Regions from separate parts of the Gottfriedia sp. NPDC057948 genome, predicted to be linked through region 1. Evidence: riboswitches for the same ligand, from Rfam matches in the RefSeq annotation. Region 1 holds a riboswitch; each other region holds the start of a gene.
The links. A riboswitch is a leader RNA that binds a small molecule or an ion and turns the genes downstream of it on or off. The one in region 1 is predicted to bind thiamine pyrophosphate.
Positions count from the first base shown of each region.

Region 2: linked by a shared signal. The riboswitch ahead of thiD (bifunctional hydroxymethylpyrimidine kinase/phosphomethylpyrimidine kinase) and the one ahead of ACFVRR_RS12870 (ABC transporter substrate-binding protein) in region 1 are both predicted to bind thiamine pyrophosphate.
Region 3: linked by a shared signal. The riboswitch ahead of thiT (energy-coupled thiamine transporter ThiT) and the one ahead of ACFVRR_RS12870 (ABC transporter substrate-binding protein) in region 1 are both predicted to bind thiamine pyrophosphate.

Region 1 is NZ_JBHVPN010000007.1:48,541-58,704, reverse strand. Features, by position in the region: gene ACFVRR_RS12895 (DUF2339 domain-containing protein) at 1-1,322, shown strand, start outside; gene ACFVRR_RS12890 (GNAT family N-acetyltransferase) at 1,340-1,846, shown strand; gene hmpA (NO-inducible flavohemoprotein) at 2,708-3,952, opposite strand; gene ACFVRR_RS12880 (RrF2 family transcriptional regulator) at 4,139-4,582, shown strand; gene racE (glutamate racemase) at 4,680-5,471, opposite strand; TPP riboswitch at 5,704-5,813, shown strand; gene ACFVRR_RS12870 (ABC transporter substrate-binding protein) at 5,902-6,894, shown strand; gene ACFVRR_RS12865 (thiamine-binding protein) at 6,907-7,197, shown strand; gene ACFVRR_RS12860 (ABC transporter permease) at 7,197-7,964, shown strand; gene ACFVRR_RS12855 (ABC transporter ATP-binding protein) at 7,961-8,692, shown strand; gene ACFVRR_RS12850 (TatD family hydrolase) at 8,697-9,464, shown strand.
Region 2 is NZ_JBHVPN010000002.1:351,265-361,428, forward strand. Features, by position in the region: gene ACFVRR_RS05550 (DMT family transporter) at 238-663, shown strand; gene ACFVRR_RS05555 (Crp/Fnr family transcriptional regulator) at 690-1,388, shown strand; gene ACFVRR_RS05560 (DMT family transporter) at 1,433-1,915, shown strand; gene ACFVRR_RS05565 (YjjG family noncanonical pyrimidine nucleotidase) at 1,944-2,663, shown strand; gene ACFVRR_RS05570 (FTR1 family iron permease) at 2,885-4,381, shown strand; gene ACFVRR_RS05575 (hypothetical protein) at 4,371-4,745, shown strand; gene ACFVRR_RS05580 (FeoA family protein) at 4,964-5,194, shown strand; gene feoB (ferrous iron transport protein B) at 5,188-7,188, shown strand; gene ACFVRR_RS05590 (FeoB-associated Cys-rich membrane protein) at 7,207-7,362, shown strand; TPP riboswitch at 7,468-7,578, shown strand; gene thiD (bifunctional hydroxymethylpyrimidine kinase/phosphomethylpyrimidine kinase) at 7,713-8,519, shown strand; gene cytX (putative hydroxymethylpyrimidine transporter CytX) at 8,512-9,750, shown strand; gene thiM (hydroxyethylthiazole kinase) at 9,734-10,164, shown strand, end outside.
Region 3 is NZ_JBHVPN010000009.1:20,922-31,085, forward strand. Features, by position in the region: gene ACFVRR_RS14575 (ABC transporter permease) at 1-839, opposite strand, end outside; gene opp4B (oligopeptide ABC transporter permease) at 854-1,819, opposite strand; gene ACFVRR_RS14585 (ABC transporter ATP-binding protein) at 1,835-2,761, opposite strand; gene ACFVRR_RS14590 (ABC transporter ATP-binding protein) at 2,742-3,767, opposite strand; gene ACFVRR_RS14595 (Dps family protein) at 4,325-4,762, opposite strand; gene ACFVRR_RS14600 (hypothetical protein) at 5,079-5,234, opposite strand; gene ACFVRR_RS14605 (WxL domain-containing protein) at 5,647-7,728, shown strand; gene thiT (energy-coupled thiamine transporter ThiT) at 7,863-8,444, opposite strand; TPP riboswitch at 8,666-8,770, opposite strand; gene ACFVRR_RS14615 (low molecular weight protein-tyrosine-phosphatase) at 9,123-9,599, shown strand; gene ACFVRR_RS14620 (hypothetical protein) at 9,613-10,152, shown strand.

The DNA of each region.
Region 1 (10,164 bases):
CTTTATTCTGGTACGGTAATCGTCAAATGAAAGCTAAACGATCTACACTTGGCCAATCATTAATTGGTGGCGTGTTACCGGTATTATTTTTAACTACGTTTGCTATGCATCATTTATATCACATGGTTGGGTCAACGATTGCATTTATCCTTTTGATTATTTGGGTATGTATTGGTTTTTATTCGATGAATAGATACAAATCAGAAGTAATTGGATTAATAAGTATAATAGGAGCCGTTTTTGTACCATTTCTAGTTAAAAGTGATTCGCCAAACTATTTATTTTTCTCTATCTATGAAACAGTGATTTACTTATGCTTTATGTTTTATGCAACATTTAAGAAATATAAATTCATCTATCTTTCGTCTGTAATATTATTGCATTTATCTTATTTAATTGTTGCTTTAGTTAATTTTAATACAAATGGAATTGAATATTTCGCACTAAGTATTCTCGTTCAACATATTAGTTTGCTAGCTATATTGATAAAATCTAAGTTTGCTATTAAAAAGCAAGTAATAATTCTTCACACCAGTTTTATTTTAACAATCGGTTGGATCTTTAGTGCATTTGAAGATCTGAATCGAACAATGATTTTAATCTTTTTATGTGTAGGATATTTATTCCTGACTTTTTATTATAAAAAGAAATCGGATTTTTTCTTTGGATTTTCGACAAATTTTATATTAGCCATTTCATTCCTTTGTTTGGATAGTGTTTCAGAAAACTTATTATGTACAGTATTAATAATTCAAGCAGTATCAACTTATTTATTTTATTTAAGATATCGAGATCTACTAAAATTAATTTTAGCTGCTCTTACATTTATTCCTGTGGGGATATCCATTTTATCAGTTGGAATAGATTCTTTTTGGTCTTTTGAAACAATGAATTGGCTTATGTTAATTCTAGCTCTAATTACGATTGCAATTTTGGCTTATAAAAATGAAGATGAAAAGCAATTTATCTTATTAAGTAGTTCTTTATTAATTACGGTTATATTAATTGCTTTTATAACACAAATTGTTCAAATACTCGCAGTAGATCAATCCGACAATATGATTCGATTATTAATTAATATAAGTTGGATCTTGCTTTCAATATTAGCCATGATACTTGGTAACATTAAGAAGTTTAAAGTTTGGACATATACGGGGATAGGTTTATTATTATTGACGCTAGGAAAACTTGTATTAATAGATTTACCAAATATTACATTGATGGTAAGAGCCGGTTTATTTATACTGCTTGGACTGATTGGATTAGTCATTTCTAGAATATTTTTTAAGGGAAGCAGTAGTCAAAAAAACTATAAAATTTAGTATACAGGAGTCAGGTAATGATAATCACTGAAACTAAAAATTTACTATTAATGACTTTTACAGCAGAAGCGATGCTTTCTGTTTTAAGTGGAAATAAAGAGTTAGAATTTGAAAATCAATTTTATAGTTTCGCTCAAGGGTGGCCAATTCTCGTATATAAAAATCTTTTCCCTTATAAAATCTCTCGTTTTCAAACGCATCCTACTGAAGAAAAATATGAAGGAATTATTATTCATAAAAAAGATCGAGTAATTATTGGGGACATGGGATTTAAAGGTGGTCCTGATGAAACTGGGATTATGGAGATAGGTTATAGTATTGCACCTAGTTACCAAGGTAAAGGGTATGCAACTGAAATGGCTAGGGCTATTTGTGATTGGGGATTAAAGCAAAATCATGTTACAAGAATATCTGCTATTTGTTCCATTTATAATCATGCCTCTATTAGAGTTTTAGAGAAAATTGGCATGATAAAAGTAAAAGAAGAAATTGAAAAGTATTATTGGATGTTAGATAAAAAATAAATTTGTGATTCGCATTGATTAGAATGACTAATTTTTCTAGAAGAAGGTGGGCTTATTCTTACAACAAGAAATGCATCTATCATCTTTATGGTCATAACTAAACGTGATTTTGGTCGATTCTTTTTGTACGATCTTATGATAAGTGGCTTAGTATATGGCACTCTAAAAAAATACTACTCAAGTGACCTAATCGCAATTTTTGGTAGCTTTACAATACCGACGGTTTTAAAAAGAGTAGCTGTATTATTAGAGCGGAAATAAAAAAAGATACACTTAATTGGGCATTCTTTCGCGTTGTTGTAAAAACAATCTTGTCAATAAATGATCAAATCATTCATTAAAAAAGTTTACGGTAAAAATCTAATTTAATATCCTTTTCTTAGAGTAACATAAAAGCTTAGTAATGAATTTGTAGTTCAATTAAGATCGGAACTTTAACTTATATACTAATCACATAAATTTGTTTTTCTATAAATTGCTCTTTAATATATGTAACTTTTCGAAAATCAACAATTACTAGTGCTTGTTGATTTTATAAAACTCCTCAAATTTATTAACTACTTTTAATATCATTAAATGATCAGCCATAATGTTCACTTAATAATTATTTTCACTGACCGTTTTATATGTCAACACACAAAAAGGATACTCTTAATTGAGCATCCTTTTTGTGTGTAGACAAAGTTCTAAAATTTGATTTTCAGACTGATTGAAAACGCTTGTCTTTCGAGGCGCGAAGGCAGGTGAGGAGCGGAGTTACCTTTGACGGTAATGAGCACCGCAGACAGACGAAGCAACGAAGAAAGCGAGCGTTTGTCAACAGTCTGAAGGATGCTCTTAATTGAGCATCCTTTCTAAATATTAACCTTGATGTACAGGGCTTTTAGGTTCAGTGTCTAAATTCATTGATGGTCCGAAGAATTCATAATGAATTTGTGTATCTTTAATTCCTAATTCTTTTAAGCTTGTTATAATCGCTTTTAAAAATGGTACTGGTCCACATACGTAATAATCTGCATTGTCTGATTTAACATTGTTATTTAACCATTCTGCATCAATATAACCTTGCTTTTTAAAGTTATTATTTTGAAGATCTTCCTCAGATGGATTTTCATAAACAAATGATAAATTGTAATTTGTTAATTGCTCTTTTAATTGGTTTAGTTCATTTTCAAATGCTTGTAATCTACCGTTCCTTGAAGCGCTTATAAAGCTGACTTGACGATTTGGTTGATTGCTTGTAATTGACTTAGCCATACTGATTAATGGTGTAATTCCAACACCACCACTTAAGAAAACAACATCTGAATCAATTTCAGTATTTAAAGTAAATTCACCTGCTGGAGCAGTAATTTCTAATGTATCACCAACATTTACTTGATTGTGCAGGTAGTTTGAGAATTTACCTAGTGGTTGGTTTTCTTCAGCTTCTCTTTTTACTGAAATTCTAAAGTGATTTTTACCTGGTGCATCAGATAAGCTATATTGTCTGTTTGATAAATATTTTTCACCAGGAATTTGAGAACGAACAGTAATATATTGACCAGCTAAGAAAGTAGGAACTGAAGAACCATCTTTAGGAACTAAGTAGAATGAAGTAATTACATCGCTTTCTTCAACTTTTTCGATGATTTTAAACTCTTTAAATTCAGACCAACCGCCTTCTTGAGAAGATGCTTCCTCATACATTTCTTTTTCGATATCGATAAATACTTGTGCAATAACTCCATATGCTTCCGCCCAAGCACCTAGTATTTCATCAGTTGCAGCATCACCAAGTACTTCTTTAATTGCCCTTAATAAATGTTGCCCTACGATTGGATAGTGCTCTGCTTTAACTTGAAGACTGCGGTGTTTTTGCGCAATTTGTTTTACAACAGGAATAATTGTTGCTAGTTTATCAATGTTTTGTGCAGCAGCTAAAACAGTATTTGCAAGAGCAGTTTGTTGTCTACCTTGTTGTTGATTTGTATGATTAAATACATTTAATAGTTCAGGATGATTAGTAAATAAATTTTTATAGAATACTTTAGTGATTTCTGTACCCTTTACTTCTAAGACTGGAACTGTTGACTTAATAATATCAATTGTTTTTTGAGAAAGCATGAAAAATCCCCCTAATCACGTTTTAAAGTAGTATTGTGAATACATCTTTATCTTAGACCTAGAATTTATTTAAAGCAATATATAAAATACATCTTTTATGTATTTTTTCGCAAAAATGCATAAAAGTTTAAAAAAAGTTCACAATTATGCTATGATTAATCTTAAATAAAACAGTGAGGACAAGTTATGCGTTTAACAACTTATTCGGATTACTCTCTTCGTGTACTAATATTTCTAAGCTCTGAGCCACGTGAAAAATTAGTTAATATTAAGGACATCGCTGAAGCTTATGATATTTCAAAAAATCATTTAATGAAAATAATTTATAATTTAGGAAAGATGGGTTACATCGAAACGATCCGTGGCAGAAACGGTGGAATCCGTTTAGCTAAATTACCATCAGAAATAAATATCGGTGAAATAATTCGTAAAACTGAAGAAGACTTTAATATTGTAGAATGTTTTGAACACGGTAACACTTGTGTTATTACACCTGTTTGTTCTTTAAAACATATATTTAATAATGCATTAGAACAATTTTTACATGTATTAGATCAATATACTTTAGATGATATTGTAAAGAACAATGCGATGCTTAAAGATTATTTTTCAAGTAATACAAAAGAATAAATATTATGAAATAGAAGAGCGTTCGTAATTTAAAAACACAAAAACCAACAAAGGCTTACTTTGTTGGTTTTTTTCATTTAAAGTGGTCTATTGACCTTTATAGTTTAATATACTTTACGTTTTCCATCGGTTCTTGGAATAAGGATGAAGCTATTTTACTAAAAATGGTTGGATCTCCAGTTGTAAAAAATTCATGTGAAGTAATTTCAGAGTTAGATAATATATTTTGTTGATCCAGAATTGCACTTACTTCTAAAGCTGTTTCATCACCAGAGCTGATCAGTTGGATTGATGGTCCCATCACTTTTTGGATGATTGGACCAAGTAATGGATAATGCGTGCAACCTAGAATTAGGGTATCAATATTTGAATCAATAAGCGGTGCAAGAGTGTGTTTAACAATCTCAAATATTTCAGGTTTATTGTAGTCCCCATTTTCAACAATTCCAGCAAACTCTGGGCATGCCAAGCCTTCAATTATAACTTTGTCATTAATCCGCTTTAGTGCGGAATGATATGCTTTACTATTAATAGTAGCATTCGTCCCAATGACACCGATTTGGTCATTTTGTGTTAATTTTATTGCTGCTCTAGCACCTGGGCGGACAACTCCAATGACTGGTATTTGAAGTTTTTCCCGCATCTCATTTAAGACGACTGAAGTTGCTGTATTACAGGCGATGACTAACATTTTTATATCTTTCTCCAATAGAAAATTAGTCATTTCCCAAGTGAATTCTCTGATTTCCGTATATGGTCGTGATCCGTATGGACATCTTGCAGTATCGCCTAAGTATAAAATGTCCTCTTTAGGTAATTGTCTTATAATTTGTTTGGCAACTGTTAAGCCCCCAACACCTGAGTCAATGACTCCGATTGGTTTATTCAAAAAATCCCCTCATTTTACTTAATAATTTGTTGATGTAGTATATTCTTTATTCATTTAAGATTTTACTATAAGAAATGATATTTTTGTTTATCATTCTCTTTTTAAAAATGTTAAAATTTCATAGTTTTATTTCTCCTATTAACAGAGTATTAAAACATTTAAACACAAGTTAAAAATAATTCGTAAATTCAATCATTATCTGTTATATTAATGAGGAAAAGTTTATATATGAGAAAAAATGTGGAGGAGCCAGTGTTGCTGGCTGAGATAGCATCCTTAAGATGTTGACTCTTAGAACCTGATCTGGGTGATGCCAGCGTAGGGAACAGTATCTCTTTTTAGATATGTTTTTTACAGCGCATTTACGTCCGGGTTAGTATCCGGACGTTTTCTTTTTGTATAAACAAAAAACAAAAAGGAGATATAGATAATGAAAAAACTAGTAGTATTTTTAGTAGCTATTTGTTTAATGTTAACTGGGTGTGGTCAAAACAAAACTGCTACGACTAAAAAGCCAAAGCAATTAAAAAAGGTGACAGTCGTACTAGACTGGACGCCAAATACAAATCATACTGGGCTATTTGTTGCTAAGGAAAAAGGTTACTTTAAGGAACAAGGACTTGATGTAGATATAATCAGCCCAGGAGAAACAGGTGCAGACCAATTAGTTGCATCTGGTAAAGCAGATTTTGGGGTTTCTTATCAAGAGTCAATTACACAAGCAAGAGTTCAAAATGTACCGATTGTATCAATTGCAGCAATTATTCAACATAATACTTCTGGCTTTGCATCACCAGTGAAAAAAGGAATTAAGTCTCCAAAAGATTTCGTTGGAAAAACATATGGTGGATGGGGTTCACCGGTTGAAAAGGCTATTTTAAAATCACTTATGTCAGAAGAAAATGCTAATGTTAATAAGTTAAATATCGTTAATATGGGAGAGGCTGATTTCTTTACAGCGGTAAAAAGAGATATCGATTTTGCGTGGATTTATCAAGGATGGACAGGGATTGAAGCAGAGCTACGTGGAGAAAAATTAAACATGATTTATTTAACTGATTATAGTAAAAAGCTAGATTACTATACTCCAGTTTTAGCTACGAATGAAAAAATGATTAGTAAAAACCCTAAAATAGTAAAAGCATTTGTGGCTGCAGCATCAAAAGGATATAATTTTGCGATTGATAACCCAAAAGAAGCTGCATCGATTTTAATAAAGGATAATCCGGATTTAGATAAAAAATTAGTGGAAAAAAGTCAAGAATGGTTAGCATCTAAATATAAAGATGATGCAGAACGTTGGGGTGAGCAAAAATTATCAGTTTGGAAAAACTATGCTGATTTCTTAGCTGAAAATAAATTATTAGAAGGAAACTTTAAGCCAAAAGAAGCATTTACGAATGAATTCTTACCAGCGAAATAAGGAGGAGCAAAAATGCAAACTACTTTAATGAGTGTCCAAATTATACCGAAAACAAATAATATTGAGGATGTTATTCCAGCAGTTGATGAAGCAATTAAAATTATTGATGAATCAGGTGTAAAATATCAAGTTCAACCATTGGAAACAACTATGGAAGGCGACTTGAATCAATTATTAATGGTTGTTCAAAAAATGAATGAAAGAATGATTGAAATAGGTTGCCACAATGTAATAACTCAAATGAAAATACTTTATCAACCACAAGGTATTACGATGGATGTGTTAACGGAGAAGTACCGTTAATGAAATCTAAAAATATAAAAGGATGGCAACCTATCGTTGTCATCCTGCTTTTTTTAATTTGCTGGCAGCTAAGTATTAAAATTTGGAAAATCGAATCTTGGTTATTACCAGGACCAATCGCAATCTTTAAAGAAGGAATGAAATCAACTGATTCACTACTTCCTCATATTTCTTCTACTATTCAATTAACGATTATTGGTTTGTTAATTGGTAGTTTATTAGGATTTTTAATCGCATTTCTATTGCATTTAATTCCAGGTGTTAGGGAAGCTTTTTACCCATTATTAATTCTTTCGCAAAATGTACCAATTATCGTATTGGCACCGCTTTTAATTATTTGGTTTGGATTTGGTGTATTACCTAAATTAATTATTATTTCTCTTGTTTGTTTTTTCCCTGTTACAGTTTCAGCGTTGGATGGTTTCCGACAAACACCAAGTGAACTAATAAATTATATGAAAATGGCGGGAGCATCCAAATCACAAATTTTTTGGAAAGTTGAATTGCCTTTTTCTCTACCTTCCATTTTTTCTGGCTTAAAGATTTCAGCGACTTATAGTGTTATGGGAGCAGTTATCTCTGAATGGCTAGGAGCGAAATCTGGAATTGGAGTCTATATGACTTTAGCTTCATCTTCATTTAGAACAGATCGAGTATTTGTTTCAATTTTTATCATTATGTTTTTAAGTATGCTTTTCTTCTTCCTAATAGTTGTAATTGAACGTTTTACTGTTAAATGGAAAGTTAAAGGGGAGAAACGGAAATGACACTACAAGTGGAACAATTATCAAAGAGTTATAGCGGTCATCAAGTATTAGAAAATATATCCCTTTATGTAAACGAGGGTGAATTTGTATCGATTCTAGGTCCATCTGGTAGTGGGAAAAGTACGTTGTTCCATCTTATTGGAGGTTTAGTAAAACCAGATTCTGGAGAAGTAAAGTTAAATGGGTCGATAATAAATGGAGAACTTGGTCATGTTAGTTTTATGCCTCAGGATCATTCATTACTACCTTGGAGAACAGTATTAAAAAATATTGTTTTGTCACAAGAATTAAAACATAAGCCTGATGAAAAATTGGCAAGAGACTGGCTTAAAAGAACTGGCTTAGAAAACTATGAGAATGCTTACCCTCATGAATTATCTGGTGGTATGAAACAAAGAGTTTCATTTTTAAGGTCTCTACTAGCACCGCAGTCGTTCATGTGTATGGATGAGCCTTTTTCAGCTTTAGATGAGTTCACTAGACTTGAAATGCAACAATGGCTTTTATCAATTTGGGAGGAGCAACGACGATCAATTTTATTAGTAACACATAATATTGATGAAGCGTTGTTAATGTCTGATCGAATATATATATTTTCTGACAAACCCGCCAAAATCAAAGAAGAAATCATAGTGCCATTTTCAAGACCACGTAAAAAAGAAATATTATTAAGTGATGAATTTACGGAATATAAAAGAAAAATCTATTTGGCTTTAGAGAAGGAGTAATACGATGAAAATGATAGATGCTCATATTCATTTAGATTCTTATGATACTAGTCAAAGAGAAGAAATATTAACTAATATACAAAGACACGAAATCGAAGCGCTCATTTCGGTATCGATGGATTTAAAATCTAGTAAGAAAAATTTAGAGTTGAAAAATCAAAATAATAGTGTATATCCAGCATTCGGATTTCATCCTGAACAACAAATCCCTTCTGATGAAGAGGTTGATAAATTAATTGAATGGATGAAGAACCATCAGGATGAAATGGTCGCAATCGGAGAAGTTGGATTACCATATTATAAGAATTTAGAAGAACAGATTGATTACGTACCTTATATTAAATTACTAGGAAAATTTATCTCGCTTGCAAAAGAGTTAAATAAACCAATCATATTACATGCAGTGTATGAGGACGCCGAAACCGTATGTAATCTATTAGAAAAATATTTTATTAAAAAAGCCCATTTTCATTGGTTTAAAGGGGACGAGGTTACAATAAATCGGATGATGAAAAATGAGTATTTTATCTCGATTACACCAGATGTATTATATGAAAATGAGATTCAAGACTTAGTAAAAAAGTATCCTTTAGAATTAATGATGATAGAAACAGATGGTCCTTGGCCATTTGAAGGGCCTTTTGAAAATGAGTGGACACATCCAAAATTTATGCATCAATCAGTTGCAAAGATAGCTGAGTTAAAAGACATAGATCTATCAAGTGCATATAAAACTTTATATGAAAATACTAAGAGGTTTTATAGTATATAAAATAAGAAAATCGTTTTCCGACAGGAAACGATTTTTTTTCACGCTGTTGAAAAACAACTTTGTCAATTAAATTACCAAATTTTCGTAAAAGGCGTAAAGTGATGTTGATTTCCACTACAGGATGCTCGCTTTCCATGGGGCGAGATTCTTTCGCCTCCTCGGCAAGTCTGCGGGGTCTCAGCCTTCCCGCTTATCCCATAGGAGTCGAGCATCCCTCCGTTCCAATCAACTTATTCATCAAAAAGAGTCTTCAATAAATCCTAAACAAATAGCCTTTACTAGAGTAACCTAAATGTTAATAGTAAAAGCTTGGATGTCAATAAATATCGAACATTTTAAACTAATCAATTGAATTTGTTTTTCTAAAGATTAACTCATAATATTTTTAACTCCTGAAAAAAATCAAAAAAACATTATTTGTGTTATTGGAATCATGAAATTGCTCAAACATATTAACATTTAAAACCATTAATAGCATCCAAAAAATGATAATTTCATCATTAATAAATGTTCATTTAATGTCCGTTTCCCTATTGACCATTTTATATTTCAACACTCTGAAGAAAATCGTTTTCCGACAGGAAACGATTTTTTTATTTTAATTTTAGATAGGTTATAAGAGCTAAAATAAAATCCCCCTATAGCAGAGCATCTATCCTAATTTACAGATAGGCCTTTTATCTACTATAAGTAGGATATA
Region 2 (10,164 bases), on a different contig from region 1:
AATCGTTACAATATCCACATTTTCATTTGAGATTTTCCACATAATAGCAGAGTATCCACAGAATTCTCACACTCCCAAAAATATAACTACAAACTATCCACAGAAATTTAACTGATTTAAAAAGTTTTCCACAATTGCAGAATACACTCATATTTCTCTCTAGGACATATGTCCTTCCCAAACAACCATCCAATATCGTTTAATAATGAAGAAATCACAATGTCAGGAGAGATCTATATGAAAGGAATTTTATTAGCAATTATCGGCGGAGCATTCATTACACTACAGGGAGTTGCAAATTCTCAAATTAGCAGTGATATTGGTACTTGGCAAGCAGCTACAATTACGCAGTTCACAGGTTTTATTGTAGCTTTATTCATACTACTATTAATAAAAGATAAAAAATTAGCTGAAGTTAAGAAAGTGAATCCAATTTATTTATTAAGTGGTGCACTTGGAGCATTTGTTATATTTTGTAATGTGACATCAATTCATATTATCGGTGTGACATTTTCAATTTCTGTTCTTTTAATCGCACAGCTAAGTTTAACATTTATCATTGATAGTAGAGGTTGGTTCGGCGTCAAAAAGCTTACTATTAGTCCTTCACAATTTATTGGAATTGGTATGATGATGATCGGTGTGATTGTGTTAGGATCTTAAAAGTAATTGTTGGAGGTGAAGTTAACTTGAAAGTCACTAGTGATATTGAACAAATTAATCAATTTTTAGCTGAACTTCATATTAAAGAAGTCTTTAATGAGGATGTAAAAGCTCATATGACTCTTCATCGATTCATGCAAGGAGAGCTTATTTGTTCCCAAGGAGACTTACCACAAACTTTGTTTGTTTTAGTAAAAGGGAAAGTCAAAGTTTATACAACTACAGAAGAGGGTAAAACATTAATTCTTTCATTTAAAAAGCCGCTTGAATTAATTGGCGACATTGAATATGTAAGAGGTTTAAATTATATAAATACGGTTGAGGCAGTTTCTGCAGTTGAAATGATTGCTATAGATTATCGATGGCTAAAAAAATTTGCTAAAGACTATGCACCATTTCTTCAGTTTTTATTAGACATCATAACGGAAAAGTTTCTTATTAAGTCGAATGCGATGAGTTTTAATTTAATGTATCCAGTCGAAGTTCGGCTAGCGAGTTATCTATTATCGGTTTCATACCATGAAGCGAATTCTTTACAAAACGAAAATTCAAATCCGATCAATCTTAAAGACGCAGCAAATCTAATCGGAACGAGTTATCGACATGTTAATCGAGTTATTCAACAGTTCTGTAAGGATGACCTAGTGGAGCGGAAAAATGGGGGAATCCTTATTAAGAATCGAGCTGGCTTGAGTGTTCTTGCTGGTAATAATATTTATGAATAAATTCTTAGGACTAATAAAGTATTTTATTTTTGGAGGTGCAATTTATGATTTATGGATTAATATTATCTTTAATAGCAGGATCACTAATTGGTTTACAAAATATATTCAATAGTAAAGTTAATGAACGGGCGGGAATATGGGTAACAACTACATTTGTATTAGGAATGGGCTTTTTAGCTTCTTTCTTAATGGGGCTTTTATTTGAAGGTAAGGAATTATTTGTTTTGCATAATATGAAAAATTGGTATTGGATTAGCGGAATAGTCGGTGTAGGTGTTGTTTTCTGCTTAACGAATAGTACTAAAATTCTTGGACCAACTTATGCGATATCAATTGTTCTCACATCTCAATTATTGTTTGCAATGTTATTTGATTCTATGGGATGGCTAGGTCTTGAGAAAGTTCCGTTTTCTCCTAAGCATCTAATTGGTGTTTTGCTTATTATCAGTGGTATATTAATTTTTAAATTAAATGGAATTAGGTTTAAACGGATTAAGCTAGTTAAAAATCAATCTAGTAAAATATGAATTAAATAAATAGAGATGGGGAAATGTTATGAAAACATACAAAACATTATTATTAGATGTAGATGATACATTATTAGATTTTGGTGCAGCAGAAAAAGTAGCATTACAATCTCTATTTAAAGATCAAAAATTACCATTAACGGATGAAGTTAAGTCAAGGTACAAAGTAATAAACCATGGACTTTGGAAGTCATTTGAAGAAGGTAAAATAAGTCGTGATGATGTGGTGAATACACGTTTTTCAACCTTATTTAAAGAGTTTGGTATTGAAGTTGACGGTTTTCTGCTGGAACAGTCTTACCAAAGTTATTTAGGAGAGGGAAATCAATTAGTTGAAGGTGCATTTGAATTACTTACAAGTCTTCAGCACGAGTTCGAATTATATATTGTTACAAACGGAGTTTCAAAGACACAATATAAACGTTTGAATGCGGCGGGTATTTATCCTTTCTTTAAAGACATTTTCGTTTCTGAGGATACTGGTTATCAAAAACCGATGAAAGAATACTTTCAATATGTATTTGATCGAATTCCAAATATTGAGTTAGATCAGACATTGATTATCGGAGATTCATTTAGCGCGGATATAATTGGTGGGGCAGGGTCAGGAATTGATACTTGCTGGGTCAATCCAAAAATGCTTTCAAATGACTCAGATGTAGTTCCAACCTATGAAATACAAAAACTAGATGAACTTTATAAGATTTTAAATATTGAACAGAAGGTTTTGGTTACTTCATCTAACTAAGACCTCTTAAAAAGCAAAGTTTTCACTCTGTCTGAATAGTTGATTACTTTGAAAACACGTTGAAGCAAAAAGGTTTATATACTTTTTGCTTTTTTATTTTGCTCGTTGTTGATATACACATTAGAAATAATTAATAAAAATATAATTGACTATTACTTGAAATAACCTTATTATCAAGAGGTGATAATGATTATCATTTATATTTAAGGGGAAAATCAACGATGAAGCAGGCTCTTATTAAAGTAACTTTAACAGCTTTACTATTTTTAGTTTTACCGTTTAAAACCTTTGCTGCAAGCCCTGAAGAGGATTTAACACATGCAAATTCTTTTGTAGAAAGTGCAATCCAATCTGCACAAAAAGGAGATTTTAAATCTGCTGAGCAGGAATATAAAAAATTCAACAACGAGTGGCTTGATAAAGAGGATGGAATAAAAAACAAATCGATTGATGCGTATGGCAAAATCGAGGAAGCTATGGGAATGGTTCAGTATAACCTAGCACAAAAAACAGTGAATCAAAATGCACTAGTAACTGCACTTAAAGAATTAGAAGCGGTAAATGAAAAGTTTATTTCTCATCAGTTCGCTAGTTCAAAATTAGATTCAAAAAGTACAGGTAGTGTAGAAGATTTAATCGAAATATTAAACAAAGCTTTAGCAGATTTAAAAGATAACAATGTATCAGGAGCAACTTCAGAGATTGATCAATTTAGAAAATCTTGGATCAATATTGAAGGTGTTGTATTAACACAATCTCAAACAGTGTACACAGACGCTGAAAGAGACATGGTAACTTCTTATGCAATGCTAACTGCTAAAACGCCTGATGTGAAAGCGGCTACAAAAACAATTACAGATATGCGTGATTATCTATTACCATTAGCGTCTAAAACTAGTTATACAATGATCGATGCTATTACTATCTTACTGAGAGAAGGATTAGAAGCATTACTAGTAGTTGTAGCATTACTAGGTTTTATTAAAAAGTCTGGACAAGAAAAGAAAAGTAAGTGGATCTGGTTTGGTGTTGGCACGGGATTAACTGTCAGTATCATTCTAGGTGTCATTGTAAATGTTTTATTCTCAGCAGGTGCTTTTGGAAGTAACAACTTCTTAATCGCAGGCTGGACTGGGGTATTTGCTGCTGTCATGCTCTTATATATGAGTTATTGGTTACATAGCAAATCTAATACGAAGCAATGGCAACAATATATTAAAACTAAAAGTGATAAAGCATTAAATACAGGTAGTTTATTATCTTTATCCATTCTTGCGTTTTTAGCAGTTTTCCGTGAGGGAACTGAAACGGTATTATTCTTTATTGGAATGGCGTCATCAATTAAACTATCGTCATTATTAATAGGAATTGGGTTAGGATTTGCAATTTTAGCAATACTAAGCTTCTTAATCTTAAAGGTTGGTCTGAAAATCCCAATGAGACCGTTTTTCCTTATTTCAAGTATATTAATGTTCTATTTATGCTTTAAATTTGCCGGCATGGGAATTCATGGTTTACAACTATCTGGATTACTTCCAGCGACTCAGGCACCTATTCCTACAATTGATTTCTTTGCGATTTATTCAACTTGGGAGAGCTTTGTACCCCAGATGATTTTGTTGCTAATAGCTTGTATTACTGTTATTTATAATAGATTCTCAAATAAAAATAATAATAAAAGTAGTAAAAATTCAGGGGGAACGAAAAATGTTATCTAATAAAAAACTAGTCGCAGCAATGGCTTTAGGACTATCTTTAACTTTATCTGCATGTGGAACGAAAACAGACAATGCAATTAAAACTGGTTCTGATGATATGATCAAAACGATTTCAGAATTAAAAACACAAATTTCAAATAATGATGAAGCAAAGGCAAAAGATAGCGGAGAAGCGCTTGAAAAATCATGGGAAAAATTCGAAGACTCGGTAAAAGGTAAAGACAAAGATCTTTATGAAAAAGTTGAAACGCCACTTCATATTATTGAAGCAGGAGTAAAAGTATCCCCATTGAATGCAGATACACTTAACCAAGCTGGTGACGAATTAGAAAGTGTATTAAAAGAAGTTAAAGATTTAAAATAATAAACAATAATCATCTTTTTCTAAAAAAGCCTACATAGAAATATCTTTGTAGGTTTTTTCTTGATTTTATTCACGAAATTTTGGGAATTTTTTCTTAAGTTAACGTTTTCATAAAAGCAGGTAGACAATTAACTTGTCTTCACTTAAGATAAAGATATTGATAAGGATTATCATTATTAATTGTTTATATAATAAGTTTTGATCCGGGGGAATCACTTATGTTACTTTCAGAATTAAAAAAAGGCGAAAAAGCAAAAATAACGGACTTGTCATCACTAGGTGAGGCAGTGAAGAGACGTCTTTTAGATCTAGGGATAAGTGAAGGGGCTATGGTCTGCCTACAATGTACAATGCCGTTCAAAGGGCCTTGTATGATTGAAAATTGCGGACAATCACTTGGCATTCGATTTCATGATGCATCTGGGATAAAGGTAGAAAAAATATGTTAAATATAGCGCTTATTGGAAATCCAAATACAGGAAAAACTTCTCTATTTAATAATTTAACAGGTACATACCAATATGTAGGAAATTGGAGTGGGGTTACCGTTGAAAAAAAGGTAGGGAGTATAAAAAATAAACTTGGAAATCTAATTGATTTGCCAGGTATCTATTCTCTAAGCCCTCTTTCAAAAGATGAGGCCGTTGTTTCGCATTTTTTTGTAAATGAAACATTTGATGGGATGATTAATATTGTTGACGCTGCTCAATTAGAGAGAAATTTAATGCTCACTCTTCAACTTCTAGAATTTAATAAATCAATGATTATTGGTCTAAATATGGTTGATGTTGCTAAAAGAAGAGGAATTTCAGTTGATCCTGCTAGTATCTCAAAGATATTACAGGTACCAGTTATTCCAATTGACGCTAGATCTGGTAAGGGAACAAACGAGGTAAACGAATTACTAGAGACAATTCCTCAATCTGAAGTTGAGTTTGAAATTGATTATGGAATAATTATTGAAGACGGTATTAAAAATATTATGACGCTATTACCTTCAACTTTATCTATTCCTAAAAGATGGACTGCAATACAAATTTTAGAGGGCAATAAAGAGGTAATTGAATTTATCGCTTCATCCTACGATTTTAGTAAAATTGACCAAGTAATTAAAATAACAGAGGCACAATTAAACAGTGAACAAGGTGTATCACCTTCAAAATGGATTTATTCTATAAGAAAAGAAGTCATTTCAAAATTAATTGGAAGTTCTGTAGAGAAAGAATCTAATGAAGCAGTTACATTAACTGATCGCATTGATCGATTTGTGACACACCCAATTTTGGGTATTCCTATTTTCCTAGTTACAATGTTTTTAATGTTTAAGCTTACTTTTGATTGGTTGGGGTTACCCTTATCTGACGCATTAGATGGGTTTTTATCAGGACCTGTAACGGACTGGCTAACAAACGGCTTAAATGCAATACATGCATCTGATTTTATAAAAGCAGTTGTTCTTGATGGTATTGTTGCCGGTGTTGGTGGAGTTTTAGTCTTTGTTCCACAAATTTTTATTTTGTTTTTACTAATTTCATTCCTTGAAGATTTTGGATATATGTCTCGAGCGGCTTTAGTAATGGATCGTTCGATGGAAATGGTTGGTTTAACTGGTAAGGCATTTATTCCAATGATTATTGGATTTGGTTGTAATGTACCTGGAGTTATGGCTGCTAGAACGATTGAACAGCCTAGAGAGAGACTACTCACGATTTTGTTAACACCATTAATGTCTTGTTCGGCGCGTTTACCGGTATATGCACTATTCGTTGGCGCGTTTTTTGCGAAAAATCAAGCAATAGTTGTTTTTTCACTCTATATACTCGGAATAGTAGTTGCATTAGTATTAGCTAAGGTTTTTTCATCTACTATATTAAAGGGTGAGTTTTCATTATTTGTCGTAGAACTCCCACCGTATCGTATGCCACAAGGTAAAGCTTTATTTAGAAGCACATGGGATAAAGGTAAAGGATTTATTCGAAAAGCAGGTACGTTTATTTTTGGTGGTTCTGTAGTAATATGGTTATTATCTTATATGGGACCAAGTGGTTTAGGTGTTTCGATGGATGATAGCTTTTTAGCAATGATTGGTGGAATACTTACACCAATACTTGCACCTTTAGGTTTCGGGACGTGGCAAGCAGGTGCTTCTTTACTAACAGGATTTTTGGCTAAAGAGGTAGTCGTATCTGCCATGAATATTATCTATCATGTGCCAAATGCACATTCTTTACAAGGAATATTGTCAACACAGTTTTCTGCACTTTCTGCATTTAGCTTTATGGTATTTGTCTTATTGTATGTACCATGTCTTGCAACTGTTGCGACAATTCGTAAAGAGACAGGTTCAGCTAAATGGACGTATTTCTCAGTTGGATATGCATTAGTTATTGCGTATATATTAGCGCTAATTATCTATCAAGTTGGAAGTCTCTTAGGCTATTAAAGAAAGGGGTATCTACTTATGATTGTCAATATTATAATAGGAGCTCTTATTTTTGGATATGCAGGGTGGACACTTTTACGATATATAAAGAAAACGAAAAAAGGTAAATGTGGCTCTTGCTCAATCGCAAAGACTTGTAGTTCAAATTGTGATACTGTAAATTATTCAAAATAGCAATATAGAATTAACTAAAAAGATAAAATTTAAAGTAAACTGTCTAAATACTTGAATAAAGTAGAAGGATTAATTAAGATGATAAAGTAATAAACTTTAATAATTGAATAGTACTAGGGGTGCCGTAAATGTTCGGCTGAGATTAAGACACATAAGTCTTTGACCCTTTAACCTGATCTGGATAATGCCAGCGTAGGAAAGTGAACGTAGAATACATATTTTGTATTCATAACATTGATTTGTTCGAGCACAAGTCCTTATGGGATTTGTGCTTTTTTGTATTTAAAATCAAGTGTCATCTTCTATCTGTAAGATCAAAGAGTTCTATTCATGAAATAGGGGGAAGAGAATTGAAGAAAGTATTAACGATAGCAGGCTCTGATTCAAGTGGTGGTGCAGGGATTCAAGCGGATTTAAAGACATTTTCAGCTCATCGTGTTTTTGGAATGAGTGTAATTACAGCAGTAACTGCTCAAAATACACAAGGAGTGTTTGCAGTACAAGATATGACACCAGAGATGATTGCTAGTCAGTTAGATGCAATTTTTACTGATATTAAAGTGGATGCTGTAAAAATTGGAATGGTATCTCAAATAGAGACGATTAAAGTCATTGCTGAGAAATTAAAGCAATATAAACCAAAGCAAATCGTAGTTGATCCAGTTATGGTTTCAAAAAGCGGATTTGACTTATTAAGTCCGGATGCAAAGGAAGCTTTAATTCAAGAATTGATTCCGTTAGCAACGGTTATTACGCCAAATCTTCCTGAAGCAGAAGTCATTACTGGAAGAAAAATTACAACCATTGAAGAGATGAAAGAAGCTGCTATTCAAATTCACTCATTAGGTGCTAAAAACGTCCTTGTAAAAGGTGGTCATCTAGAGGGGGAGGCTACCGATATTTGTTTTAATGGTGACGAATTTACAAGCTTTAATAGCGTTAGAATTAATACAATTAATACCCACGGTACAGGTTGTACTTTATCTTCAGCCATTACATCTAATTTAGCAAATGAACTTGAATTAAATGAGGCTATTAGAGAGGCGAAAAATTATATAACATTAGCAATCCAACATTCCTTTTCAATCGGAAAAGGGGTAGGTCCTGTACATCATTTTTACTCATTGTATGAAAAGGCAGGAGTCCAATATGTCTAATCAAAATGCAAAAATGACGAAGTGGAACTTTACAACACTTTGGTTTGGTGCGGCAGTTTCTGTAGCAGAAATTATGACTGGTGCCCTAGTAGCACCACTTGGTTTTAAGAAAGGTTTGACGGCCATTTTAGTAGGGCATTTACTTGGAACATTATTGCTAATTTTAGGTGGAGTCATTGGTTCTCAGCAAAGGTTATCAGCAATGGAATCTACAAAAATTTCATTTGGTAACTATGGTAGCTATTTGTTTTCGATTTTGAATGTTCTACAGTTACTAGGCTGGACAGCAATTATGATTTTAACTGGAGCTCGCTCAATCAATTTAGTTACAATAAAAGATTATCGGTTTGACCACCTATGGGTTTGGTGTTTAGTAATTGGAGTATTAATCGCAATCTGGTTGTACTTTGGACAAAATGCTTCTAAAAAACTTAATAGTTTAGCGGTTGGTTTACTATTTGTTTTAACAATTGTGCTATGTTTTGTCATTTTTAAAAGTGATAAAATCTTAACTCAACCAAGCACTTCTGGACTATCTTTTGGTGCAGCCGTTGAATTATCAGTAATTATGCCATTATCGTGGATTCCATTAATTAGTGATTATACTCGTTTCGCGAAGACAACAAAAGATGGAGCGATTGGTAGCTTTATAGGTTATATGTTTGGTAGCTCTTGGATGTATATTATTGGGCTAGGCGCAGTATTAGCATTTAATGAAGTAGACCCGGTTGCTGTTTTAATGAGTGCAAATCTAGGATTATTTGCAGTTGGTATCGTCGTCTTAGCAACTGTTACAACGACTTTCATGGATGCTTACTCTGCCGGAATATCAGTTACAACCATCTTTCCAAAGTTAAATGGAAAACATATCGCCCTTATTGTTACAGCTATTGGAACGTTATTGGCCGTTATTTTCCCTATTGAGAAGTATGAAGGATTTTTATATACAATTGGTTCCTTTTTTGCACCGTTATATGCAATTTTATTAACGGACTATTTTATTCTAAAAAGAACAAATATAAGTAAAGCGTTGAAGATTGATTGGATCGCGTTTATTACATGGATTTTAGGCGTTTTTATTTATCGTAAGTTTGTACAATTAGACTTCTTCCTTGGAGCTACTGTTCCAAGTATGATTTTAATTTGTGTCATTTATATAGTTGTTCAGTTTGTTATTAATAAGCTTGTTCCAAAGCAAATCGGGGGAGAAAAAAATGTTAACTATGAATGAAATGAGTCAAATTCTTGAAAGTGTGAAAGAGAAAAAGCCTTTAGTTCATCACATTACAAATTATGTAACTGTAAATGACTGTGCAAATATGGTGTTAGCTCTAGGTGGATCACCAGTTATGGCAGATGATTTAGCCGAAGTAGAAGAAATGGTATCTTTTGCATCAGCTCTTGTTATTAATATTGGAACATTAAATGAAAGAACAATTCAATCAATGATTAAAGCTGGTAAAAAAGCCAATCAATTAGGCGTACCAGTTATATTAGATCCTGTTGGTGTAGGAGCAACTACTTTACGTACAGAAACGACTTCTAAATTATTGAAAGAAGTACGTTTTTCAGTAGTTCGTGGAAATATGTCAGAAATTAAAATGATTGCTGGCTTAAATGTTCAAATTAAAGGTGTGGATTCTGT
Region 3 (10,164 bases), on a different contig from region 1:
ATGAGCACTAAAATCATGCACGATGCAGGTAACCATATCCACAACTTATTTTGTAAAACATCAGGATTTGTTGCATAACTAACTAGTGTTCCTAAACTTGGCGTACTTTCTGGTAAACCAAATCCAAGGAAGGTAAGACCAGATTCAATTCCAATATTTCCTGCTAGGTTTAAAGTGAATGCAACGATAATTAAAGAGCTTACATTTGGTAAAACGTGTGAGATAATGATTTTCCAATTCGGTGTGCCAATTGCTTTAGCTGCTGCCACATAATCTAATTCGCTCTCTGATAATACTTTTGAACGAATTAACCTTGCTTTACCTGTCCATAAAAAAAGGCTCATAATAAGGACAAAATTTATGATTGAGAATTTAGGTACAACTGTTACGAATACAATAATTAACATTAATGTTGGTAAGGATAAGAAAAAGTCAATAATACGCATTACGACACTGTCTACCCAACCACCAAAATAACCAGCTATTAAACCTAATGCTAGGCCTAGTAGATTTGTAATAATTGTGATGAAAAATCCAATCGTAAAGGAATTTCTTGTCCCAATTATTAGTTGTCCAAATATATCGCGTCCCCCGTAGTCAGTACCTAACCAATGAGTAGAGGAAGGAGGCTGATAGATTGATAGAAAGTCTACTTTAACAATTTGATCTTGATCTAGAATAAGAGAAGTAGCATACACACCTATTATTATTAGGCCAAGTACGATAAGAGAACCTAAAGCTAACTTATCTCGTCTAAATTCTGCCCAAATGACACTAAATCCTGATGGACTTTTTCGTTGCTCAGTAATATGAGTTTGATTTTCGATTTTTAATTCCATAAATTTCACCTACCCTATTCAATCCGTATACGTGGATCTACGATGCTTAGAATAATATCTGAGATTAATGTCCCAAAAAGTGTTGCAAGACATGTCATTAAAACAAGCGCATTTACAACAGTAAAATCACGTAACATAACGGATTTGACGAACAGTTGCCCAATTCCTGGATAGCCAAAAATTGATTCTAAAAATACAGAACCAGCAATTAAACCAGTAATCTCATAACCTAAAAATGCAGCGATTGGTAAAAATGAATTTCGTAAAACGTGTCGAGAATAAACCTTTGATTCTGGAACACCTTTTGATCTAGCTGTTCTGACAAAATCTTTTACTTTTGTATCGATAATTTCACTACGCAAATATTGAGAAATTCCAACAGTTGAAATAAGTGCACCTGATAAAGTTGGTAAAACAAGATGATCTAATTTGCTTACGTAATAAGCAAAAGTTCCGTCAGCAATCGTAGGGTCTACGCTACCGCCCGTTGGGAAAAGATCAAAATAAAATCCAAAAACAAACAGCATAACAATTCCAAAAATAAATAAAGGGGTAGCAAAACCTAAATAGTTATATCCGGTTATCAGCTTATCCGCCCAGGTGTCGCTATAGCGTCCACTAATAATACCAAGTGGAATTGCCAGTAAATAAGTTACAATAAACACGCAGAGGGCAAGTAATACAGTATTTCCAATACGGTCACCAATCACATCAACTACATTGATTTTATGTGTATAGGAAACACCAAAATCTCCTTTTGCAACATTTTTAATCCAATGATAATACTGAACATAAGCAGGATCATTTAAACCCATTTCTTCACGAATTTTTTCAATTTCTTGTGGATTAGCTTTTGGGTTAATTGATCGTCCAGTAAGCGCATCACCAGGCATTGCTTTAGCTAGTGCAAAGATTAGTATACTCAAGATCAGAAGCTGGGGAATCATGATGAGTATACGGCGAATGACAAATTTTAACATATTCGTTACTCCTTTCTAAGGTAATGCTACTCGATGAGTATCTGAGATTGGTTTTAAATCAAATGGTCGACCATTTTCATCAAAGTAAGAAGAAGCATTTTGTTGATATTCTTTTCTAACTTCTTGTCTTTCTTTAATTTTTTCTTCTCGAACTTCTGGACGAATATCTGGTATTGCTGCAATTAAGCGTTTAGTGTATATATGTTGTGGGTTGTTTAAGATATCTTCAGTAGTGCCTTCCTCAACAAGTCGCCCTCTATACATAACACCAATTCGATCACATAAGTGGCGAATAACGCCTAAGTCATGGCCGATAAATAAATAAGTTAATTTGAATTCTTCTTGTAAATCTTGTAAAAAATTAAGTACTTGTGCTTGTACTGAAACATCCAAAGCCGAAACAGGCTCATCTGCAACTATTAACTTAGGTTGTAAAGTTAAAGCTCTAGCAATCCCAATTCGTTGACGTTGACCACCAGAAAATTCATGTGGATATTTATATAATGATTCTGGAGATAATCCAACTTTATTTAAGTAGTAAAGTACTCTATCACGTTCTTCTTCAGCAGTTAAAGTTTCATAGTTTCTTAGCGGTTCTGCAACTAAATCAATAATTCTCTTTTTAGGGTTTAAAGAAGAGTATGGGTCTTGAAATATCATTTGAATCTCTTGGCGAAATGCTCGCATTTGCTTTTTATTTAGTGTTATTAAGTCCTTGTCTAAAAACTTAATACTTCCATTAGTAGCCTGAGTCAATTGAAGTATTGCCTTACCTGCAGTAGATTTTCCACTACCTGATTCTCCAATAAGGCCATATGTTTCGCCTTCGTTTAGTTCAAATGAAATTCCATCAACAGCTCGAACATGATCTACAACTGTTCGAAAAATACCACCACGAATAGGGTAATGTACTTTTAAGTTATCAACCTTTAATAGAGACATTTACGATCGGTGCTCCTTTCTCGTTCTTGAAATGGAAATGCTTATAACAAGAACAACGTACATAATGATTTGGTGTAACTTCGTGCAAGATAGGTTGATTTTCATGAGCATAATTTTGAATCCAAGGAATACGGTGGCTGAATCGGCAGCCTGTTCTAGGTAGTTTGTCTAATGGTGGAACTGTACCTTCAATAATATGAAGTCTTTGATTTTTTGAATGGGTAGTAGGAATAGAGTTTAATAGTGAGCGCGTATATGGGTGTAATGGATTATTTAGTATTTCTTCTACTGAACCAGTCTCAATAATTTGTCCAGCATACATAACTGCAACACGATCTGCTACTTCTGCAACAACACTTAAGTCATGCGTAATTAAAATGATGCCTAGCTTCGTTTTCTTCTGTATTTCTTTTAATAAATCTAATATTTGAGCTTGTATTGTTACATCTAAAGCAGTAGTTGGCTCATCTGCAATGATGAACGAAGGGTTACATGCAATGGCAATTGAAATCATAGCACGTTGTCTCATACCACCAGATAATTCATGCGGGTACTGTTTATAAGTAACCTCTGGCTTTGGAATTCCAACTTGATCTAATAACTCTAATGCACGCTCTTTTTTTTGTGAACGTGAAAGATCAGTATGAAAATCTAAATTTTCTTCAATTTGTTTACCAATCGTCATTAAAGGATTAAGAGCAGTTAGAGGTTCTTGGAAAATCATTCCGATTTCCTTGCCTCGAATTTTATTCAATTTACTATCATTTAGCGTTAGTAAATTTGTACCCTTGTAAGAGATCGATCCATTCATTTTTGTACGATTATTTGAATGTAGTCCTAGGATTGATAGGGCTAGTGCACTTTTACCGCAGCCTGATTCACCCACAATTGCAAGAACTTCATTTTCATGGACAGTTAGTGATACATCATCCACAGCAGGATAGTATTGGTTGTTTATACGAAACGATGTCGTTAAATGTTCGATTTCCAAAAGAGGTTTTGACATTTCGTGTCTCCTTTCGAGATTTCATGAGCAAAATTGTTGATATATTTTGAATTTTCATAAGTATAATATTATTACGCGAATGTTTCAATATGAAAACATTTTCTGTAATATATAGTCCTTTTTGACTAAAAATCATTCGAAATTCAGATTAACTAGTAAATTAATAGGAAAAAAATGTCACTATGATTCGATAAAAAGGTTGATAGATTAAATAAAATAAGGGAGAGTAAGGAAAATACAAAATGAAAACGTTTCCAAAACAGTTTGAAGTTAGATAAAAAGATGTGTTTGAAAATAAAGGAGAATAAAAGAGGTTTTTGTCGGAAATTGAAATAATTTAGTGGAAAATATATTTCTGATGTACAATTTGTAGTTTTAAATTCCTAGTTCAAAATACCTGTTTTCACACGAAAAAATAAGAATTACATTAAAAAATATATGTCTACTAATATTTATTTTAGATAAATTAGGAAAGAAAAAAAGCAGTATAAAGATAAAAGGATGAATAATCCATTTTATTTTATACTGCTTTTCTTAATTTAATCTTAAGTCTTAATTCAATTTAAGTAGGCTGTTAACATCCAAACATGCTTTGCAAGTTGTTCTCGAATGGCTAAAAGTAAATCGTGAGTAACTGAATCATTTTCAGACTCTGCAATTTCCATACCATCTTTTAATTCTTCAATTAAATAATTATAGTCCTTAGTAATGTCCTGAACCATTTCATCAGAAGTAATATTCTTATTTGCTTCTTTAAGGCTTGAAGTATCAAGATACTCTCTCATTGTAGCTAGTGGTTTTCCACCAATTATTAACACTCGCTCTGCTAGCTCATCAATATGTAAACTTGCCTCATTGTAAAATTCCTCAAATTTAGTGTGTAGAGTGAAAAAATTTGGACCTTTTACATACCAATGATAGTTATGTAACTTTACAAATAGAATATTCCAGTCTGCTATTTGCTTATTTAGCACATCAACAGTCGTTTTTGAGATGGATGATGTATCCATTAAAATCCCTCCTCTAAATGATGTAAAAGATTAAAAAACCATATAAACCATCTTAACTGATAATGGGGAAAAATAGTCATGGTAATATTTGATAGCTAAGACAACAATTAGTAAAATTAACGTTAAATTGTAAATAGCTTTATATTGAAATAAAAAAATCAGCCTATTTGAGGGTTTGGATGGAGATTAGAAGATGAAAAGTACTTACTCATAACAGAAATAGAAAGAATATAAAAATAACATACTCTTAACAGGTTTATGAGTAAGTAAAATACCCCCATCCCTAAGGATGGGGGTTATTCTATGAATGTTCATTTTCTTTAGGCAGGGAAAGTTTCGGATCAATTCTAAGTGTATCATCCTCATTTAAAGCTTTTTTCAATAATAAAAATAATGATCCAATCATACCAAGAAGAATAATTACAAAAAAGAAAAAGATGATTACATCATAGACCAATGTTAAAACCCCCTTCGAAACTTTTCTGTATTCATATATATGATTGAAGAAAAGGACAGATAACCAAAATTCACAAAGTGTTCAAAATTAAAATGCATATTTAAAATGTGGATAGAATGTTTTTACTATTTGGTTGGATCAATCTAACTAAAAGCAAGTGACATCACCATTTGTAGCAGTTAAACCTAAAATAGTAAGAAGAACATCTCAAACAAAAAACAAGTTAAAACTCAACGTGATTACCGTTGATATAGGTAAAAAATGTCGTTGAACCATCGAAGATAATCATGTTACATTTTTCACATATTAACTGTGAGTTCAGCAAAGAAACAAAGTTGGAGGTTTTAATGTGATTTTCAGATCCGGAAAAGGATAGTGAAGAAAATTTTTTATTTTGGAATGGAGAAATATAATGGTGAAAAAAAGAAAACGACTTTTTAAAGCGATTGTTTTAGCATCCATTTTTGTCATCATGACGAGCGGGACGCAACCTAGTCTACTTGGATTAAAGGGACTACTTAAACCAACAATTACAGAAGCAGCAACATTTCCAAACTTGGTCCAAAACCCTACTTTTAATTTTGATAGTCAAACAACTACTTTTCCAAATTGGTCATTTATGGCGTATTTAAATAAAAGCCAAAGTCTAGGTCCTTATAGCTTCAATTTAGAGGATCAAGGTGACGGCTGGTATAAGGTATTTGGTGAAGTCAACCCAAAAAGTTATGTTAAACCTATTCCAGGAGGTGGGATTTTAATAAAGGTATTAAACACTGTAGATTCTCAAGAGTTAATAGCAATGAACCAAACGATTAACACAATTCCAGGACAAACTTATATCTTAAAGTTTCCTTTTAAACTTATTCAAAATGCGAATACCGATCCTAAGTATTCTTGGTTTGTATCTGACACAGAAAGTAATACCGCTCTAACGACAGATAAAGAATGGAGAGAATACACAGGACCTCAAAATATAACGACTACTTTCACTGCGATCGGAACTAAAGTGAATTTTAGAATTTATTTTGAAGACGGTATAAAAGATGCTCTTGATGGTAGTGGATTTCAAATCTTTCAGGTTGATCATGTTTCTGTTACAGTACTAGATACTGAGGCACCAAAAATAACGAATGCGACTATTACCATACCAGAAGGCTACACAGGTGGTGCATCATGGACCAATAAAAACACGACAATTCACTTTACAGCAACTGACGATCATGGTGTCGATCCCACAACGTATGAAGTTTCTACTGATAATGGTGGCACTTGGAGTAAAAACGGTTTAAGTAATGCCACCTCAACAGGCGTTGATTATACAGTTTCAACTCAAGGTACGACAAATATTCTAATTAGAGCAAAAGATGATTCTGGAAATCAAAGTAATCCAGTAACCGACCCTGGAGCTAAATTTACAGTCAAAATTGATAAAGAACTACCTATTACCAACTATGCTGACGGGCAATTATATAATAAAAATACAGCAACAAACATTACATTCAGTGATGCACTAAGCGGTATTGATACTGCTAAATTAAATGGGGCAACTATTTCTTCTGGCACAATAAACCCAACTGATGGGGAACACACATTAGTGATCACTGATAAAGCAGGTAATCAAAAAATTCTACACTTTACAGTAGACAAAACTATTTTACCGCCAGTTGTAAATCCGATTACAGATATCAGTACAAGTATAACGGGAACAGCAGAGGCGAATAGTACTGTGAAAATAGCATTACCTGACCAATCATTTTTAACGACAAGGGCCGGAGCGGATGGTTCATTCTCCGTACAGGTACCACAGTGGACATTGTATGATGGGGATGTAGTACGTGCAACTGCAACAGATGTCGCAGGTAATACCAGTACAGATACAAATGTAACGGTAACGGCAGAAACAAAAAATCCAGTCGATCCAACAAACCCGACAAGTCCAGTCGAACCTATTAACCCAACTGACCCAGAGAATCCTCATGAACCTGGAACAAAGAGTTCGTTAAGTATTGACTATGTGTCAAATTTCCATTTTGGTGCGCAGGAAGCTTCAGGTAAAAATGAAGTTTATACTGCTCAATTAGATGAAGTAAAACAAACTTCAGATGGTTCGATCATTAAAGTACCAAATTTTATTCAAGTAACAGACCATCGGAGAACAAAAACCGGATGGAAACTAACAGTGCAGCAAAATGAACAATTCAAGAGTGGTAATAATGAATTAACAGGTGCAGTTTTAAAATTAAATAATCCTATTTTAAACTCATCCACTCATGCGCAGTATAAACCAGTAGCCAATACAGTGACATTGATACCCGGTGGAGGTGCCCAGAATCTAGCTTTTGCAGATGAAGGAAAGGGACTTGGAACATGGACTATTGCATTTGGACAGAATCCATCTAGCATAACCCTTTTCGTGCCTGGAGCAGCTTATAAAGAAGTAGGTGCCAAATATAAAACAACATTAACATGGACATTAGTAGATGCACCACTTTAAAATCAAGAAACTTCCTATATAGATGTTAAAATGAAAGTAAATACCCCATCGAGTAAGTAATAAAAAAGACTACTCGGTGGGGTATCTTGTACTTTCTTATTTGAATGCGTTGGAACTTTAGACTGACTAAAAACTTATGCTGCTTGATTTCGATTCTTTTTAACATGAACAAGAACTGGTGCAGATGAAAGTAAAATGATTAATAAAACTGCACTAATAATAAAAGAAGGAACCATGTACCAAGCATTATATACTAATGAATAAAGAGAAACTGGTGTACCCTTTGGAGCGTATGAACCGTAAAACACGATCCCAGCAATAAAGTGGCAGATGAATCGAGCTAGTGAACCGATAAAAGTTCCTAAAATTATATAAGCAGCTGCACTTTTTTTATTGCCATTTGCTAAACTATTTTTTATTTGTTTATATACAAGACCAGCTAATCCGAGACTAGTAAATGCCAGAATATAGTCTAAAAATACTTGGATTGGATGAACAAAATATAGCTTTGTAACGATTTGTAGTGCTGCTAATAAAAGCCCAGTAATTAAACCTTGCTTTAATCCCCAACGAAAAGCAATTAGAAAAACTGGAATCATTGATAATGAAACAGAGCCACCTTGAGGTGCAGTAAATAATGGTAAGAAATCAAAAACGATTGCTAGTGCTGCACACATTGCTATTTCTGTCATTAATTGAATCTTTGATGTCTTCATATATATTTCCCCCTTTATCTAGTGGACAACTTATGTAGTGAAACACTTTGTAAGTAATGATGTCTGGGCGATTAGTCACATTTTATAATGTCTAGTTCCAGCGCCTTGCCCTTTGTGGTGTCGGGGCAAAAGCGAGCCGCTTCCACATTTCAAATTAAGGAGATTTCAGTAGGAATAAATAAAAAAAGCAATACTGGGTAGCATGATGAGCCCGGCGTTGCTTTTTCATCGTGCCACATCCCTACGTTAGTACTAACTAACAGGTTCAGAGGGTAAGAATAGCTACTCTATTCACTCTCAGCCAAATGGCTCCCCTTGTGGTTTTAGCTTACATTTAGTTGTCTTTACTAAATATAGTCAAGGTCATTTAAAAATACAATTAATTTATCTTTAAAAATTAAAAAAATTTGGCCATTATTAATGGAATCTTTGTGAGAATCGCTAAAAACATTAACCAATTTAAACTTTTAGATAATCATTAAAATTATTTTTAAAAAATGAGTGTAATCATAGCTATTATGTAAAAAATAAGCATTATAACTTTTATCTTATTTATACTAGTCATAAATTATTCACAATGGCTTGCTTTTCATTTTAAAATTTACCGTGTAGAATGAATACGAAAGAAACAGCTAAATTTTGGCAGAAAGTGTAAATAATTTGAAGGAGACATTTTAGATGATTCAAGTATTATTTGTCTGTTTAGGTAACATTTGTCGATCGCCAATGGCTGAGGCTGTTTTTCGTCATTTAGTGACAGAAAAAGGGTTAGATAAACAATTTATGATAGACTCAGCTGGTACTGGAGATTGGCATTTAGGTCACGCTCCACATAAGGGAACACAAGGTTTATTGAGTGAAAAAGGTATAACCTGCGAAGGTATGAAAGCTCGAAAAGTGACAGAAAATGACTTTAAATATTTTAGTTATATTGTTGCTATGGATGCACAGAATAAAGAGGATTTAATGAATTTAGCAAGAAATAATTGTATAGGAGAGATTTCACTACTTTCAGATTATGTTCCAGCATCAATGTGGAAGGAAGTGCCTGATCCATATTATACGGGTAATTTTAATGAAGTATATGACATCATTACAGAAGGATGCTCTCATTTACTTCAGCATATTTTAAAGCAACACCAATTAACAGTTTAGAGGAGGATGTAGAATGTCAAAACGTAACAAAGCTTTACGCAATATTCTAGTCGGAGTCGCAATTGGTGCAGGGGTTACTCTACTTAACAAGGAAAATCGTGAGAAAATCTCACGTAAAGGAAGAAGCGTAACAAACAAATTAAATCAAATTAAAGAAGATCCAGAAATCGTAAAAGGTGCTGTTCGAAATCAATTGAGAGTAGTACAAAACTCAGTTGAGAAATTAGAAGGCAATGTACAGATTGTAAAGGATAAATGGATCGAAATTAAAGATTCAACATTAAATAAGTTTGATAAAGGCTCTTCTAAAGTAACAGAGAAAGCAGTGGAAGCTGTAGAAGAGAAAATTGAAGATTCAATCGATCTAGAAGAAGGTAAATCGCAAATTTCAGCGACTTCACTAGAAGTAAACCATGAGAATGAATCTTCTGAGACTGACGAGCAGTTAGAAGCTACTCTTGAAGGTATTGAAGATTTAACTGATGAAAATGCAGATGAAGTACAAGAGAAAGTAGAATCAATTTTATTGGCAGGTAATACATCTAAAGAATAACAATTGAAGGTG